Regions from separate parts of the Conexibacter stalactiti genome, predicted to be linked through region 1. Evidence: riboswitches for the same ligand, from Rfam matches in the RefSeq annotation. Region 1 holds a riboswitch; the other holds the start of a gene.
The links. Region 1 has a riboswitch for S-adenosylmethionine ahead of R7226_RS00180 (aminotransferase class V-fold PLP-dependent enzyme). Riboswitches for the same ligand answer to the same signal wherever they lie in the genome.
Positions count from the first base shown of each region.

Region 2: it holds a riboswitch for S-adenosylmethionine, as region 1 does, so the genes downstream of both, thrC (threonine synthase) here and R7226_RS00180 (aminotransferase class V-fold PLP-dependent enzyme) in region 1, are expected to answer to the same signal.

Region 1 is NZ_JAWSTH010000001.1:38,118-45,747, reverse strand. It holds gene R7226_RS00190 (hypothetical protein) at 1-1,422, shown strand, start outside; gene hrpA (ATP-dependent RNA helicase HrpA) at 1,440-5,402, opposite strand; SAM riboswitch class IV at 5,511-5,636, shown strand; gene R7226_RS00180 (aminotransferase class V-fold PLP-dependent enzyme) at 5,676-7,058, shown strand; gene R7226_RS00175 (MFS transporter) at 6,989-7,630, opposite strand, start outside.
Region 2 is NZ_JAWSTH010000028.1:36,302-43,931, forward strand. It holds gene R7226_RS12530 (diacylglycerol/lipid kinase family protein) at 1-433, opposite strand, end outside; gene corA (magnesium/cobalt transporter CorA) at 524-1,522, opposite strand; SAM riboswitch class I at 1,663-1,770, shown strand; gene thrC (threonine synthase) at 1,822-3,057, shown strand; gene R7226_RS12545 (ubiquitin-like small modifier protein 1) at 3,057-3,329, shown strand; gene R7226_RS12550 (hypothetical protein) at 3,613-4,872, shown strand; gene R7226_RS12555 (hypothetical protein) at 4,987-5,385, shown strand; gene R7226_RS12560 (hypothetical protein) at 5,443-5,679, opposite strand; gene R7226_RS12565 (helix-turn-helix domain-containing protein) at 5,850-6,092, shown strand; tRNA gene R7226_RS12570 (tRNA-Arg) at 6,130-6,202, shown strand; gene R7226_RS12575 (QsdR family transcriptional regulator) at 6,250-6,825, opposite strand; gene R7226_RS12580 (SDR family NAD(P)-dependent oxidoreductase) at 6,933-7,630, shown strand, end outside.

The DNA.
Region 1 (7,630 bases):
GGGGTGCGCCCGGCCGTGCTCGCGCACGAGATCTTCCACGCCTTCCAGGCCGCCTTCAGAACGAAGGAGCGCTGCATCAACTACTCCGAGTGGTCGGAGGCGTCGGCGACGTGGGCCGGCGACTGGATCTACCCGCGCGACGACGTCGAGCACGACCACAGAGGCGCGCTCGAGCAACCCGAGCTGCCCGTGCACTTCTGGGGCTACGCGACGTGGGTCTTCCCGCGCTACCTGACGGAGAAGTTCGGCACCGGCGTGATCCGCAGAATCGAGCAGGCGAAGGCGCGCTGGGGCGACAGCGTCCACATCGACAAGGCGATTCCGGGCGGGCTGCGCGCGCGCTTCCCGGAGTTCGGCCTCTACGCCTGGAACAGCGACCCGCTGCCGAGAGGCCTCGGCCCCTCCTTCCGCGCCTGGGACCGGATCGACCATGCGCCGAGAGCGAGAACCACCGCGCTGAAGCTCGCCGGCGCCAGACGCGCGAGCGCGCCGGTCCCGGTCAGATCGTTGCGGATCCTCTCGCGCGAGTACCGCCGCATCACGATCCCCGACGCCGCTGTCAGACGCGTCACCTTCGTCAACCCGGCGGCGGCGACGCCGAACTTCCACGTGCGCGCGCTCGTGCGGCGCGGCGACGGCACGTGGAGAGCGGAGAACTGGGACGGCCGCGCGACCGTCGAGTTCTGCCGCGAGGACCCGGCCGAGGACGTGCGCGAGATCGTGCTCGAATACGCCAACTCGACGCTCGACAACAAGCGCCGCGTCACCGCCGCGACCCGCTTCGACGTCGAGGACTCGTGCGCGCTGCGCTACAGAGTGCTGGCGGTCAGAATCGCCACCTCGACGACGGCGAGCGCGAGCGACACGCTCTGCGGCACGCAGGCCGGCTCGATCCAGTTCGACGGCGTCGGCGGCCCGCTCCCGTTCGACGGCAGAAGCGTGCTGGCGCCGGTCCGCGGCAGCGTCGAGGGCGAGATCGAGGGACGCGCGCCGGCGACCTGGCACGGCCACCACGTCGAGGGCTGCAGATCGGAGGACAGCGGGCGCGTGCGCTGCGTGCTCGACCTGCCCGACCGCAAGGTCGGCGGCGACGGCCTGTGGCCGGTCTCCTTCGCCGTCAGCGGCGGCTGGAACGACCCCGAGTGGGAGCTGCGCTGGGCGCTCCCGGACCCGGCCGTCGGCTACGTCGACGCCAGCGACGACGCGTGCAACGTCTACGTCTGGGGCGGCTTCATGAACGGCGAGAACGTGCGCAGAGAGGCGCGGGCGACCTTCCTGCGCACCGACCCGGTCACGCTCACCTTCACGGGCAGCGGCAGACCGGGCTTCGTCGTCAACAACCCCGACGCGACGATCGGCTACACGTGGTCGCTGTCGCTGACCTTCCAGCGGGTCGACGGGAACGGGCAGCCGCTGGCGTGAGCGCGGTGGGCGGCCGGTCAGCCGGCCGCCCACGCCTCCGCGAGCGTTCTGCGGATCCGCTTGGAGGAGATCTGGCCGTGCACCCCGACCGCCTGCGCGAAATGGCTCATGCGCAGCTCCTCCAGCTGCCACTGGACCTCGAACAGCGCCGGCGGGAAGGGGCGGCCGGGCGGCCATGACTCGCGCCGCTGGCGGACGGCCTCCTCCAGCTCGTGGACGGCCTTCATGCGGTCGGCGTCGGCGGCGCGGTGGTCGGGCACACGCTCCAGGCGGTAGACGGCGCCGCGCAGGTAGCGCTCGACGTCGGGCAGCCGCTGCACGCCGGTGGCGGCGACGAAGCCGGAGTAGACGAGGCGGCCGAGCTGACGCGCGACGTCGAGCCGAACCGCCTCGAACTGTGGCGCCGACAGCGCGACGATGCGGTCCATCACCTGGCGCTGGAGGTCGAGGATCCGCGCGACCTGCTCGATCAGCGCGAGCGTGCGGTCGACGAGGTTGCCGGCGACGTGGTCGCGCAGCCGCGCGAAGGCGGCCGCGTCCCACGCCGGCCCGCCGGCCTCGGCGACGAGCGCGTCGCTGGCCGCGCTCAGCGCGTCGTCGAGCACCGCCGCGGCGCCGCCGGGCGCGGCCGCGAGCGTCAGCGCCGCCGATGCCGGCAGGCGCTGCTGGACGTGCTTCAGCGTCGCCGTCGGGATCGACAGCAGCAGCAGCCGGCGGGTGCCGGCGCGCATCGCGACCCACTGCTCGCCGACCGTGTCGAAGACCCTGACGCCGACGCTTCTCGGCCCTTCGTCGACGAGCGCCGGATAGGCCTTCGCCATCCCGCCGCTGCCGGGCAGCTCGACCGCTCTCGGCAGCGTCCCGAGTGTCCAGCTCGTCAGGCCCCTTCTCTCCAGCGACGAGCCGGCCGTTCTCGTCAGCTGCGCCTGCAGCCGCGGCCGCACACGCGCGCGCAGCGCCTCGAGGTCGTCGCCCTCGGCGACCAGGCCGCCCTTCTCATCCTCGATCCGGAAGCGCATTCTCAGCCACGCCGGCAGCCGTGCGCGGTCGAAGTCGGCCGCCGCGACCCGCACGCCGCGCAGCCGCCCGATCAGCGCCGCGATCGTGTCGAGCAGCGGCGCTCTCGCGACATCCTCGGGCGTGACCGATCTGAGCACCTGCGCGGCCACGTCGGGGACCGGCACGAGCGGCCGCCGCAGCTCCTTCGGCAGCGAGCGGATCAGCGTCGTGATCAGCTCCAGCCGGAAGGCCGGCACGAGCCACTCGAAGCCCTGCTCGCGGAGGCCGGAGAGCGCGGCGAGCGGCACGTGCGCGGTGACGCCGTCGTGGTCGGCGCCGGGCTCGAAGTGGTAGGTCAACGGGAGCGCGAGCGAGCCCTGCGTCCAGCGCTCGGGCCGCGCCCGCTCGTCGAGGGCGCCCGCCGCCGCCTCGCTGTCGATCAGCAGCTCTCGCGTGAAGGTCAGCAGTCTCGGATCGCGCTGGCGGGTCTTCTTCCACCATCTGTCGAAGTGCGCGCCGGAGACGACCTCGGCCGGGATGCGGTTGTCGTAGAAGGCGAACAGGACCTCGTCGCCGGCGAGGATGTCGCGGCGGCGTGCTCTGTGCTCCAGCTCCTCCAGCTCGTCGATCAGCTGGCGGTTGTCGTGGAAGAAGTGGTGGCGCGTCTGCCAGTCCTCCTCGACCAGCGCGCGGCGGATGAACAGCTCGCGCGCGAGCGCGGGATCGAACTTCGCGTAGGAGACCGTCCGCCCGGCGACGATCGGCAGGCCGTAGAGCGTGACGCGCTCGGTCGCGACGACCTCAGAGCGCTTCTTCTCCCAGCGCGGCTCGGAGTGCGTCCGTCTGACGAGGTGCTCGGCAAGCGACTCGACCCACTCCGGCTCGATTCTCGCGACGACGCGCCCCCACAACCGCGAGGTCTCGACCAGCTCGGCCGCCATCACCCAGTTGGGCTGTCTGCGCGCTTGGCCGGAGCCGGGGAAGATCATGAATCTGGCGCCGCGCGCACCGAGGTACTCGCCGCGTCTTCTCGCGCTCCCCTCCTTCACGCCGACGTGCGAGAGCAAACCGGCCAAGAGCGCTCTGTGAATTTCGGTTGTCTCGGCCGGCTGCTGGTTGAGCGTCACGCCGACGCCTCTGGAGGCCTCGCGCAGCTGGCTGGCGAGGTCCTGCCACTCGCGCACACGCAGGTAGTGCAGGAACTCTCTCTTCAGCCGCTTGCGGAACTGCGAGTTCGACAGCTCTCTCTGCTGCTCCCTCAGATAGGTCCAGAGGTTGAGGAAGGCGCTGAAGTCGGAGTGGTCGTCTCTGAAGCGGGCGTGCTGCTGGTCGGCCTGTGCCTGCAGCTCGCTGGGGCGCTCGCGCGGGTCCTGGATCGACAGCGCGGCGGCGATCACGATCGCCTCGCTGGCGCAGCCGAGCCTGTCGGCCTCCAGCACCATGCGGCCGAGGCGCGGGTCGACCGGCAGCTGCGCGAGTTTGCGCCCGAGCGGCGTCAGCTCGCCCTCCTCCAGCGCCCCCAGCTCCTGCAGCAGCAGCACGCCGTCGCGCACCTGGCGTCTGTCGGGCGGCTCCAGGAACGGGAACTCCTCGATGCTGCCGAGCCCGAGCGCGGCCATCTGCAGGATCACGCTCGCGAGGTTGGTGCGCAGGATCTCCGGGTCGGTGAAGCGCGGCCGCGCGTCGAACTCGTCCTCGGAGTAGAGGCGGATGCAGATGCCGTCGGACTGGCGGCCGCAGCGGCCCTTGCGCTGGTCGGCCGAGGCCTGCGAGACCGGCTCGATCGGCAGCCGCTGGACCTTCAGCCGTGAGCTGTAGCGCGAGATGCGCGCGCTGCCGGGATCGACGACGTATCTGATCCCCGGCACCGTCAGCGAGGTCTCGGCGACGTTGGTCGCGAGCACGACGCGCTGCTTGGAGTGCGCTCTGAAGACGCGTTGCTGCTCGGCGGTCGCCAGCCGCGCGTACAGCGGCAGCACGTCGAGTCTGTCGCCGAAGCGGCCGCTGAGCGCGTCGGCGGTGTCGCGGATCTCGCGCTCGCCGGAGAGGAAGACGAGCACGTCGCCCTTGCTCTCGCGTCGCAGCTCCTGGACGGCGTCGCCGATCGCGTCGACCTGGTCGCGCTCGTCGGGCGCCGACGATCTGTCGCCGGCCTCGTCGGTGTCGTCGGCCGCGCTCGGCAGCGCCAACGGGCGGTAGCGCACCTCGACCGGATAGGTGCGGCCGGAGACCTCGACGATCGGCGCGCCGCCGAAGTGGTTGGAGAAGCGCTGCGGGTCGATCGTCGCCGAGGTGACGATCAGCTTCAGCTCCGGCCGCTTCGGCAGGATCCGCGTGATGCAGCCGAGCAGGAAGTCGATGTTGAGGCTGCGCTCGTGCGCCTCGTCGACGATGATCGTGTCGTAGCGGCGCAGCAGCGGATCGCGCTGGATCTGCGCCAGCAGCAGGCCGTCGGTGACGAGCCGCACGAGCGTGTTCTCGCTCGTGCGGTCGTTGAAGCGGACGGCGTAGCCGACGGCGTCGCCGAGCGGCACGTTCAGCTCCTCCGCGATCCGCTCCGCGACCGTGCGCGCGGCCAGCCGGCGCGGCTGCGTGTGCGCGATCGCGCCGCGCACGCCGCGGCCCAGCTCGAGGCAGATCTTCGGCAGCTGCGTCGTCTTGCCGGAGCCGGTCTCGCCCGCGACGACGACGACCTGGTTGTCGCGGATCGCCTCCAGCAGCTCCTCCTTGCGCGCGCTGACCGGCAGCTGCGGCGGGTAGGAGACCTGTGGCACGGCGGCGCGGCGCCGCTCGATCCGCGCCTCCGACTCCTCGACGTCAGCGGCGATCTTCAGCAGCTCGTCGCCGCGCGCCTCGTCGCCGTGGATTCCGCGCAGGCGATCGAAGCGCCGCCGGATGCGGTGCTCGTCGCGAAGCGTGAGGTCGGAGAGGCGCGCACGCAGCTCGGCGAGCGGCGCGTCGGGCGGGGACTGCGAGGCCACCTGCTCAGGATAGGGCTACCCCATTCGGCTCGGCCGTTCGTCCAGTGGGGGGGGCGAATCTCCACCACTTTGGTTGACAAGGCGGAGTCGCTTGCTATCTTCGGTCGCGGTCACGAGTGCCAGCGACAAGCCCCGGCTAGCTGGCCGGCAACCCTTCTCCATGTAGGGGTGCCCCGGGTGAGGACCAGGCCGCGCAGGCCGTCGTCTCAGGCGGATCTGCGGCAAGACGTGGACCTGATCTGTCGGGTCCCATCGAACCCCGAGAGGTCCAAGATGTCGATCACCCCGCTTCCGTCGCTGTCGCTGTCCCCCATTGCCACTCGTCGCCGCGAGCGCGACGGCGACTGCCCGCCCGCGGCGCCGCGCCGCGCGAACGCCGGCTCGCTGCTGCCGGTCGTCGGCCAGGAGCTGCGGGTCCCGCTGGTCGGCGGCGGAGAGGCGCGCTACGCCAACCTCGACTACGGCGCGACCGCGCCGGCGCTGGCGACCGTCGCCGAGCGCGTCACGCGCGTGCTGCCGTACTACGGCTCGGTCCACCGCGGCTCGGGTCTGCCGGCGCGCGTCTCGACCGCGCTCTACGAGCAGTCGCGCCAGGCGCTCGCGCGCTTCCTCGGCGCCCGCGCCGACGACGAGGTGATCTTCACCCGCAACACGACCGACGCGCTCAACCTGCTCGCGGGCGCCGTGCCGGAGGGCGCCGGCGACGTGCTCTTCCTCGACAGCGAGCACCACGCCAACCTGCTGCCGTGGCGCCGTCGCGCCCACCGCGCCGTGGCATTCGCGCCGACGCTGGAGCTGACGCTCGGCCGCCTGCGCGACGCGCTCGCCGCCGGCCCGGTCGCGCTCGTCGCGATCACCGGCGCCTCGAACGTGACCGGGGAGCTGCTGCCGCTGGAGCGGATCGTCGCGCTCGCGCACGGCGCCGGCGCGCGCGTCGTCGTCGACGCAGCCCAGCTCGCGCCGCACGTGCGCGTCGACCTGGAGGCGCTCGGCGCCGACTACATCGCGCTGTCGGGGCACAAGCTGTACGCGCCCTACGGCGCCGGCGCGCTCGTCGGCCGCCGCGACTGGCTCGACGCGGCCGCGCCGCACCTCGCCGGCGGCGGCGCCGTGCGCGAGGTGACGTGGGAGGGGACCGAGTGGCACGACGGTCCCGCCCGCCACGAGGGCGGCACGCCGAACCTGCTCGGCGCGGTCGCGATCGCGGAGGCGTGCAACACGCTCGACGCGCTGCCGGCGGGCGCGCTGGAGGCGCACGACCACTCGCTGCGCGAGCTGCTGCTGGCGCGCCTGGAGCGGCTCGACGCGGTCCGCGTCGCGCGCATCTGGGCCGACAGCTCCGCCGCGATCGGCACGGTCGCCTTCGCCGTCGAGGGGTACGCGCCGGCTCACGTCGGCGCCTACCTGTCGGCCGAGCACGGCGTCGGCGTGCGCGACGGCCGCTTCTGCGCCCACCAGCTGCTGGGGCGGCTCGGCTTGCCCGGCGGCGCGCTGCGCGCCAGCTTCGGTGTCGGCACCAGCGCCGACGACGTCGAGCGGCTGGCCGAGGCGGTCGAGCGGCTCGTGCGCGAGGGCGCCCGCCGCGACTACGCGCCGGGCCCGGACGGCTGGGCGCCGGTCGGCGACGACCGCCCGCTGCCTGACCTGCTGGCGTAGGCGCCGCGGCGCTGCGCCGACGGCGCGCGCAGCGCGACCGCGACGGCGCCGAGCAGCAGCACGCCGGCGCCGGTCAGCAGCGCGGCGGTGACGCCGTCGGCGCGGGTCGCGCCCTCAGTCAGCACGCTGCCGAGGACGGCGATGCCGAGCGCGCCGCCGACCTCGCGGGAGGCGTCGTTGACGGCCGAGGCGACGCCCTGCTTCTCCGCCGGCAGCGCGTCGACGATCGCGCTGGTCGCCGGCGTCGTCGCCAGCGCCATCCCGATCGCGAGCACGAGGAGGCCGACCAGCAGCCGCCAGTAGCTGGCCTCGGCACCGGCGGTCGCCAGCAGCGCGAAGCCGGCCGCCATCGTCGCCAGCCCGGTCGGCGCGACGGCGCGCGCGCCGAAGCGGTGGACGAGCGCTGGGACGCGCTGCGAGAGGCCGATCATCACGACGGCGACCGGCGCCAGCGCGAAGCCGGCCTCCAGCGGCGTGTAGCCGAGCACGAACTGCAGGTACTGCATCACGACGAACATGAAGCCGAAGAGCGCGAAGAACTGGACGAAGATCGACAGCGAGCCGGCGGCGAA
Region 2 (7,630 bases), on a different contig from region 1:
GGTCGATCGGGCGCGGTCTCCAGTCGTCGGCGAGCCGCAGCATGTGCTCGGTCGCGTCGACGACGTCGTTCGGTATCCCGAGGATCCGCGCGAAGACGTTGGTCGAGCCGCCCGGCAGGCAGGTCAGCGGGGTGCCGGAGCCGGTCAGACCGTTGGCGGCCTCGTTGACGGTCCCGTCGCCGCCGAAGGCGCAGACGACGTCGTAGCCCTCCTGCGCGGCTTCGCGGCACAGCTCGGTCGCGTGACCGCGCGCCTCCGTCTCGACGGAGTCGACCTGGTAGCGGCCCTGGAGCGCGTAGACGACGAGGTGCTTGAGACGGTCGGACACCGTCGTCGCGTACGGGTTGACGATCACCAGCATGCGCTTGCTCGGCTTCGTCGACCCCATCGTTCCGGCAAGGCGCTCGAGCGCGTCGAAAGTGGTGGCGGTCACAGTTCTTTTGTACTCCGCCACGCGGTCGGTGTTACGCACGCGTGAAAGACGGTCGCGTCCGGACGGCGCGACGCGCGCGGACGCGCCAGCTCACAGCCAGTTGCGCTTGCGGAAGAAGGCGATCATGCCGCCGCCGACGCCGAGCATCACGCCGATCACGACCCAGAACGGCGCGATGTGACCCTCGCCGGGCACATGCACGTTCATGCCGAAGATCGAGGCGATCAGCGTCAGCGGCAGGAAGACGACGGAGAGCACGGTCAGGATCCGCAGGACGTCGTTGAGCTGGTGGGAGAGGACCGACTCGTTGGTCGCCTCGAGCGCCTCGACCGTCTCCTTGTAGGTCTCCAACATCTGCCAGACGCGCTCGGAGGCGTCGTTGATGTCGTCGAAGTAGACGTCCATGTCCTCGGCGAGGTAGCGCTGCTTGGTCCGCTCGAGGTCGCCGAAGACGGCGCGCTGCGGGCGCACGACCTTGCGGAAGTTGATGATCTCCTGCTTGACGTTGGAGATGTCGCGCACGACCTCCGACGAGTTGCCGGCGAAGATCTCGTCCTCGACCCGCTCCAGCTTGTTGCCCATCTTCGCCAGCATCGGGAAGCTCGCGTCGACGCAGGCGTCGATGATCTTGTAGAGCAGGTAGCCGGTGCCCTTGCCGAACCAGTTCTCGCGCAGCTCGTCGTTGGTGCGGACGCGCTCGAACAGGTACTCGACCGGCTGCAGCGGCTGGTTGGGCAGCGTGATCAGGAAGTCGGGCCCGACGAAGAGATCCAGCTCGGCCGCGTTCAGGCGGCCGACCTGCTTGTCGAAGCGCGGGAAGTACAGGACGATGAAGAGGTAGTCGTCGTACTCGTCGATCTTCGGCCGCTGGTTGCGCGAGGAGACGTCCTCGTAGTCGAGCGGGTGGAAGTCGAAGCGCTCCTCCAGCCACGCGCGGTGGCTCGGCTGCGGCTGCTCGATGTGGATCCAGCGGACGCCGGGGCCTTCGACGACCTCGGGCTGAGCGTTCTCGGGCTCAGCGGGCGGAAGCGAGACGGAGCCGCGACCGCGGGTCCCGCGCGTGAAGCGGGGCTTGGGCAAGCTCGGCATGACTTCGCGGCTCGTCGCCCATTGGTTCGCTGCTCGTCTCGCCCGGCATGCCGGTCATTCTACCCCTGTGCTGGCGATTTCCGGAATGTCGCGTTGCAGCTTCGTCACACGACTGCGTATACTTCCCCGGCACATAGCAGTACGCATCCAGAGGGGTGGAGGGTTATGGCCCGACGAAGCCCCGGCAACCCCCCGTAAGGGGAAGGTGCCAATTCCATCAGGCAAGCAACAAGCCTGGGAGATGTGGTTCGGCGGTTCTTCAGACCTCTGCCACGGAAACCCGGCGGAGGTTTTTCTATATGCCGCCAGAGTCATTGACATGCAAGGAATGCAAGGCCGTCTATCCGCTCGAGGCGAAGTACGTCTGTGAGCGTTGTTTCGGCCCGCTCGAGGTGGCTTACGCCGCCACGACCGACGTCGACGCCGAGGAGCTGCGTCGTCGCATACAGGCCGGGCCGCACTCGCTGTGGCGCTACCGCGACTTCCTGCCGTTGACGCAGGCGCCGCCGCGCGACACGCTGCCGGCCGGCTGGACGCCGCTGCTGCGCGCCGACCGGCTCGCCGAGCGCCTCGGCCTGCGCGAGGTCTGGATCAAGAACGACGCGGCCAACCCGACGCACTCGTTCAAGGACCGCGTCGTCGCCGTCGCGCTCGCACGCGCGAAGGAGCTGGGCTTCCAGACGATCGCGTGCGCCTCGACCGGCAACCTCGCGAACGCCGTCGCCGCCCACGCCGCGGCCGCCGGCCTCGACTCCTACGTGCTGATCCCGTCGAACCTCGAGGAGCAGAAGATCCTCGCGACCGGCGTCTACGGCACCCACCTGGTCGCGGTCAGAGGCAACTACGACGACGTCAACCGCCTCTGCACCGAGATCGCGGGCGAGCACGAGTGGGCGTTCGTGAACATCAACATGCGCCCGTACTACTCCGAGGGCTCCAAGACGATCGCGTACGAGATCGCCGAGCAGCTCGGCTGGGCGATCCCCGACCGGATCGTCGCGCCGATCGCCTCCGGCTCGCTCTTCACGAAGGTCGCCAAGGGCTTCGAGGAGTGGATCGAGCTCGGTCTCGTCAACGGCACCGTGCCGACGATGAACGGCGCCCAGGCCGCCGGCTGCTCACCGGTCGCGACGGCCTTCGCCGAGGGGACCGACATCTGCCGCCCGGTTAAGCCCGACACGATCGCCAAGTCGCTCGCGATCGGCAACCCGGCCGACGGCCCCTACGCCGTCGAGCTGGCGCGCCGCACCGGCGGTGGCGTCGACTCGGTCACCGACGACGAGATCCGCGCCGGCATCAAGCTGCTGGCCGAGACGACCGGCATCTTCACCGAGACGGCCGGCGGCGTCACGACGGCGGTGCTCGCGAAGCTCGCCGAGCGCGGCGACATCGACCCGGGCGAGAGAGTCGTCGCCGTCATCACCGGCGAAGGCCTGAAGACGCTCGACGTCGTGCGCGACACGTTCGAGACGTACGAGATCGACGCCACCTACGAGGCGTTCGAGGCGAAGGTCCCCGGCGCGGTGGCCGCCTGATGGCGATCACGGTCAAGATCCCGACGCAGCTGCGCGCCGCCACCGGCGGCGCGTCGACGGCCAGCGTCGACGGCTCGACGGTCGGCGAGGTGCTCGACGCGCTCTACGCCGAGTTCGGTGAGCTGCGCGAGCGGATCGCCGACGACGGCGGCCTGCGGCGCTTCGTCAACGTCTACATCGGCGGCGAGGACATCCGCTTCCTCGACGGCCTCGACACGTCGGTCTCCGACGGCGACGAGGTGACGATCCTGCCGGCGGTGGCCGGCGGCTGATCGACAGGTCACAGGAGTTTCGACGTGCCAGACGGCGGCCAATGGCCGCCGTTTTTCGTGGCTGAAGCTCCATTTTGCTGCGCAGTTCGACTGCAATATCGGAGTTCCGGGGAACATGGCGGTCAGTCAGTCAACCCTGACTATCAAGACATATCTTTTCTGGTCGATGATCGACGGAAAAGAAGGTTCATACGATCATCCGCTGGCCCTCGGGAGGGGCTGGGGATTGGGAGGTTCCCGGATGTTACGTTTCCCGCGCACGGCGGCAGGGGTTTCCGTTGCCGTGCTCGCCACGACCGCGATCGCCCCACCGGCGATCGCCGCAGCACAGGCACCGACGCCGCCGGACTCCGGGTACCAGACCCGGGGATTGCTCGACGACCTGCTCGGCACCGTCGGTGATCTGCTGGGCGGTCTGCTCGGCGCCAGAGAGCAGGATCAGCTGGCCGAATTGCTCGGGCTGCTGCAGGGCGGCGCGGCTCCGACCACTGAGCTGCTCAGACCGCTGACCGACATCCTCGACCAGCTCGGCGGCTCCTCGGGGCTGCCACTGCCGACGAGAGACCTCGTCGACCAGCTGACCGGCCTGCTGCAGAGCGGCAGAGCCGGCGAGCAGCTGGCGCCGGCGCTGCTGGCGCCGGTCGCCAACCTGCTGCGTCAACTGGCCGCGGCCGACGGTCTGCCCGACCCGGCCGAGTCGCTGCTCAACCAGCTCGCAGGCGTGCTCGACGGGGCGGGATCGGGGGCCGGGCTGCCGCTCGACGACCTCGACCTGCTGCCCGACGTGATCGACGGGCTCAACAGAGTCCTGACCGGGCTGACGAGCGGCAACGGCACGCCGACGGCCGACCTGCTCGCGCCGCTGATCCCGCTGCTCAGACAGGTCGCGGCGGCACCGCTGCCGGAGGCGCTGAGAGATCTCGTCAACCAGTTGATCGAGATGCTCGGGAACACCACGGGCGCGCTCGACCCGCTCCTCACGACGCAGATCAGCACCGTCCTCAGACTGGTCGGCAACACGCCGGGCGTCGACAGAGAGACGAGAACGATCATCGAGAGAACGACGACGATCCTCGACAGAGCGACCAGCGCGGGCGCCGGCGGCAGCGGCGGCGCGGGTGGCGGCGGCGGCTCCGGCGGCGGCACCTCCAACGGCAACGGCACCGGCGCCGGCGGCACGGGCGGCACCGGCCTCACCGTCAGACGTGCGGCGACGGCGAGAGACAAGGCCGTCATCAAACGCGTCGCGGTCAACAAGCAGAAGACGGTCGCCTCGGTGCGGATCGCCTGCCCGAGCAGCGCTCCGGCGGTCTGCTCCACGACGCTGCGCGCCGCGGTCGCGGGCAAGTCGTCGAAGGCCGCCACGACGCGGATCGGCCAGAGCAAGTCCAAGCTCGTCAAGCTGAAGCTGACGAAGAAGGCGACCAAGCAGCTGAAGAGACGCGGCGGCAGCGTCAGCGTCGTCGCCACGACGGCGTTCGGCACGCAGAAGTTCAGCGCGAAGGCGACGTTGAAGGTGAAGAAGGCGAAGGCGCGTCGCTGAGGCGGCCGCTCCCTTCGCGGGAGCTGCGGGCAGGCCGTCTCGTCTCACGGCGAGGCGGTCTGCGCGCCATCTTCGATCGACGCCCGCTCGCACCGACCCGGTCGCGACCCTACGATGCGCGGCAGCACGATGCTGTCGAACGAGGAGCACTGGATGCGCTGGAGGACCGTGGTCGCAGCATTCGCCGCCGTCTTGGTCGTGATGAGCGGGCTGGCCGTCGCGGCGCCGGCCGCGCGCAAGGCGCCGACGCTCGAGGTCAGACCGAGAGCCGCGGTGCGCGGCGGCAGAGTGGTCTTCTACGGCAGCGGCTTCCCGCCGCTGGTGCGCGTTTCGCTGCTCGCCGGTCTGCCCGAGACCGAGGCCGTCCGGATCGGCTCCGCGAGAACGAACGCTGACGGCAGCTTCGTCGCGCCGATCGCGATCGAGCGGGCGGTGGCGCCGGGGCGCTACGTCGCGCTCGCCTGCCGGCACAGATGCCGCATGAAGGCGACGGCCGCCTTCCGCGTCCGCTGACGCGCGCTCAGCGCGGCTCCAAACGGCGCGCGGGAGGGAGGCGCGCCGGCGGCGCGTCTACGCGTCGTCGTGCCGCTGGTCGGCGAGCGCGTGGGTCTGCGCGCTGGCGGAGGCAGCGGCGCGCGCGGCGGTGCGCGCCTCGCGGGCGGCCTCGCGCAAGGCGGTCCGCTCCTCGCGCGCGTGCACGATCAGCTGCTCGGCGGCCTCGCTGAGCGCCAGGTTGGCGCTGCTGAGCCGTTCGAGCTGCTCCGCGAGGCGGGCGAGCGGGTCGTCGGCGGGAGCGGGGGCGGCCATGCGCCTTCAGTCTCGCACGTGCCGCCCCCGCTGGCCAGCCGTCCGCGAGGGGGATGCGGACGGCAAGCGGGGGATCAACCCCCGGATACAAGGGCGGAACCCCGCTGTAGCGGGTATGATCCCCGTTGGAGCGAGTGGAATGCAACTGGCAACCCTTGCAGGGTTGTGCGGTGGCCGATTCGCTCCACAGAGAACGCCGCGCGCTCGCCGTCGCCGTGCGTGAGCTGCGCGCGCGAAAGGCGCTCAAGCAGGAGGAGGTCGGCGAGGCCGCAGGCCTCGGCCGCAACTACCTGACGACGCTGGAGAGCGGGCGCACCAATCCCTCCTTCGACGCGCTCGTGCGCCTCGCCCGCGGCCTCGGCGTGCCGCTGTCGGAGCTGATCCTGCTGTACGAGGAGCGGCTGCGCGACTGAGCCCCGTGCCGCGGCGCACGGTAAGCTGCGTGATCACGCGCCCGTAGCTCAGTGGATAGAGCGCTTGCCTCCGGAGCAAGAGGTCGCAGGTTCGAATCCTGCCGGGCGCGCTGACCGGAAGCCCCGCACTCGCGGGGCTTCCGCCTTTTCGGGGCGGTCAACTCGCGCGCAGGACCATGCGGAAGACGCGTTCGACGTGCGCCGGGTCGGCTGGCTCGCCGGCGATGACCTCTTTGTAGACGAAGGACTCGCTCAGACGGACGATGAGATACGCGAGGTCCGCGGTCGGGAGGGCGGGTGCGAAGCGCCCGGCAGAGATTTCGGCGTCGATCTCGCGCGTCCAGTACTCGGTGATGCGGGCGGCGGTTGGTCCCTCGGCGGTCGTGAGCACACGCAGCGCGAAGTCGGGCTCGGTGCGCAGCAGGTGCTGCATCGGTGGGAAGGCCATCAGCGCCTGGACGAGGTGGGTCGCCACGCTGACGAGCGCGTCCGCGCCCGTCCCCGTCGTCCGCTGCCGTTCTGCGCTCGCGGTGTCGATCGCGAGCCTGGCCATGACCTCGCCGAGGAGCGCCGCGCGGTTGCCGACCCAGCGGTAGAGCGTGACGCGGCTGACCCCGAGCTCCTCCGCGATCGACGTCATGTCGACCCGTTGCGAGCGCAGGAACGCGCGGCGTGCGGCACGGAACGCGTCGAGCGGCTCTGGTCCGGGCGGGTCTTGAGCGCCGTCGAGCACGCGCGTGAGTCGCGTCGTCGCAGGCCGTGTTACATTTCTGCTGTCTGTTTCATCCATAAAACAGTCAGTCGAAAGGTATCGCATTGGCTGAGTCGCTCGTTCGTTCTGTGCTCGTCACGGGCGCGAACGCGGGGATCGGGAAGGAGCTGGCCTGCCAGCTGGGCTCGCGCGCCGAGGTCGACCGCGTCGTGCTCGCCTGCCGCGACCGGGAGCGCGCCGAAGCGGCGCGACGCGAACTGGAGCAGCGGACCGGTCGCGCGATCTTCGAGGTCGCGGACCTCGACAGCGGCGATCCGGCATCCGCCCGCGCCCTGAGCGCGGCGCTCGCGGTCCCCGTCGATGCGGTGGTGTTGAACGCCGGCGGCACCGGCGGCTCGCGACCAGAAGCGCTCACCGCGAGCGGCACGACGACGATCTTCGCCGTCAACGTGCTCGGCCACGTCGCGCTCGTCGATGCCCTGATCGAGCAGCGGAAGCTGACGCGGGTGGTGGTGATGACGGGCAGCGAAGCGGCGCGTGGCGTCCCGGCGCTGCTCATCAAGCGGCCGCGGTTCGCCCGCACCGACGAGCACGACCTCACCGCCGCGATCGACGGAAGCTGCTTCAGCGGCAGACGGTTCGACGCCTCGCTCGCGTACGCACAGGCCAAGTACGTCGGAGCGCTCTGGATCGGCGCCATGGCCCGACGCCATCCGCACCTGCGGTTCGCGACCGTGAGCCCCGGCGGGACGGCCGGCACCCGCATCGGGCAGGACATGCCGGCCCTCCAGCGGCTCGTGTTCGAGCGCGTCGTGATGGGACCGGT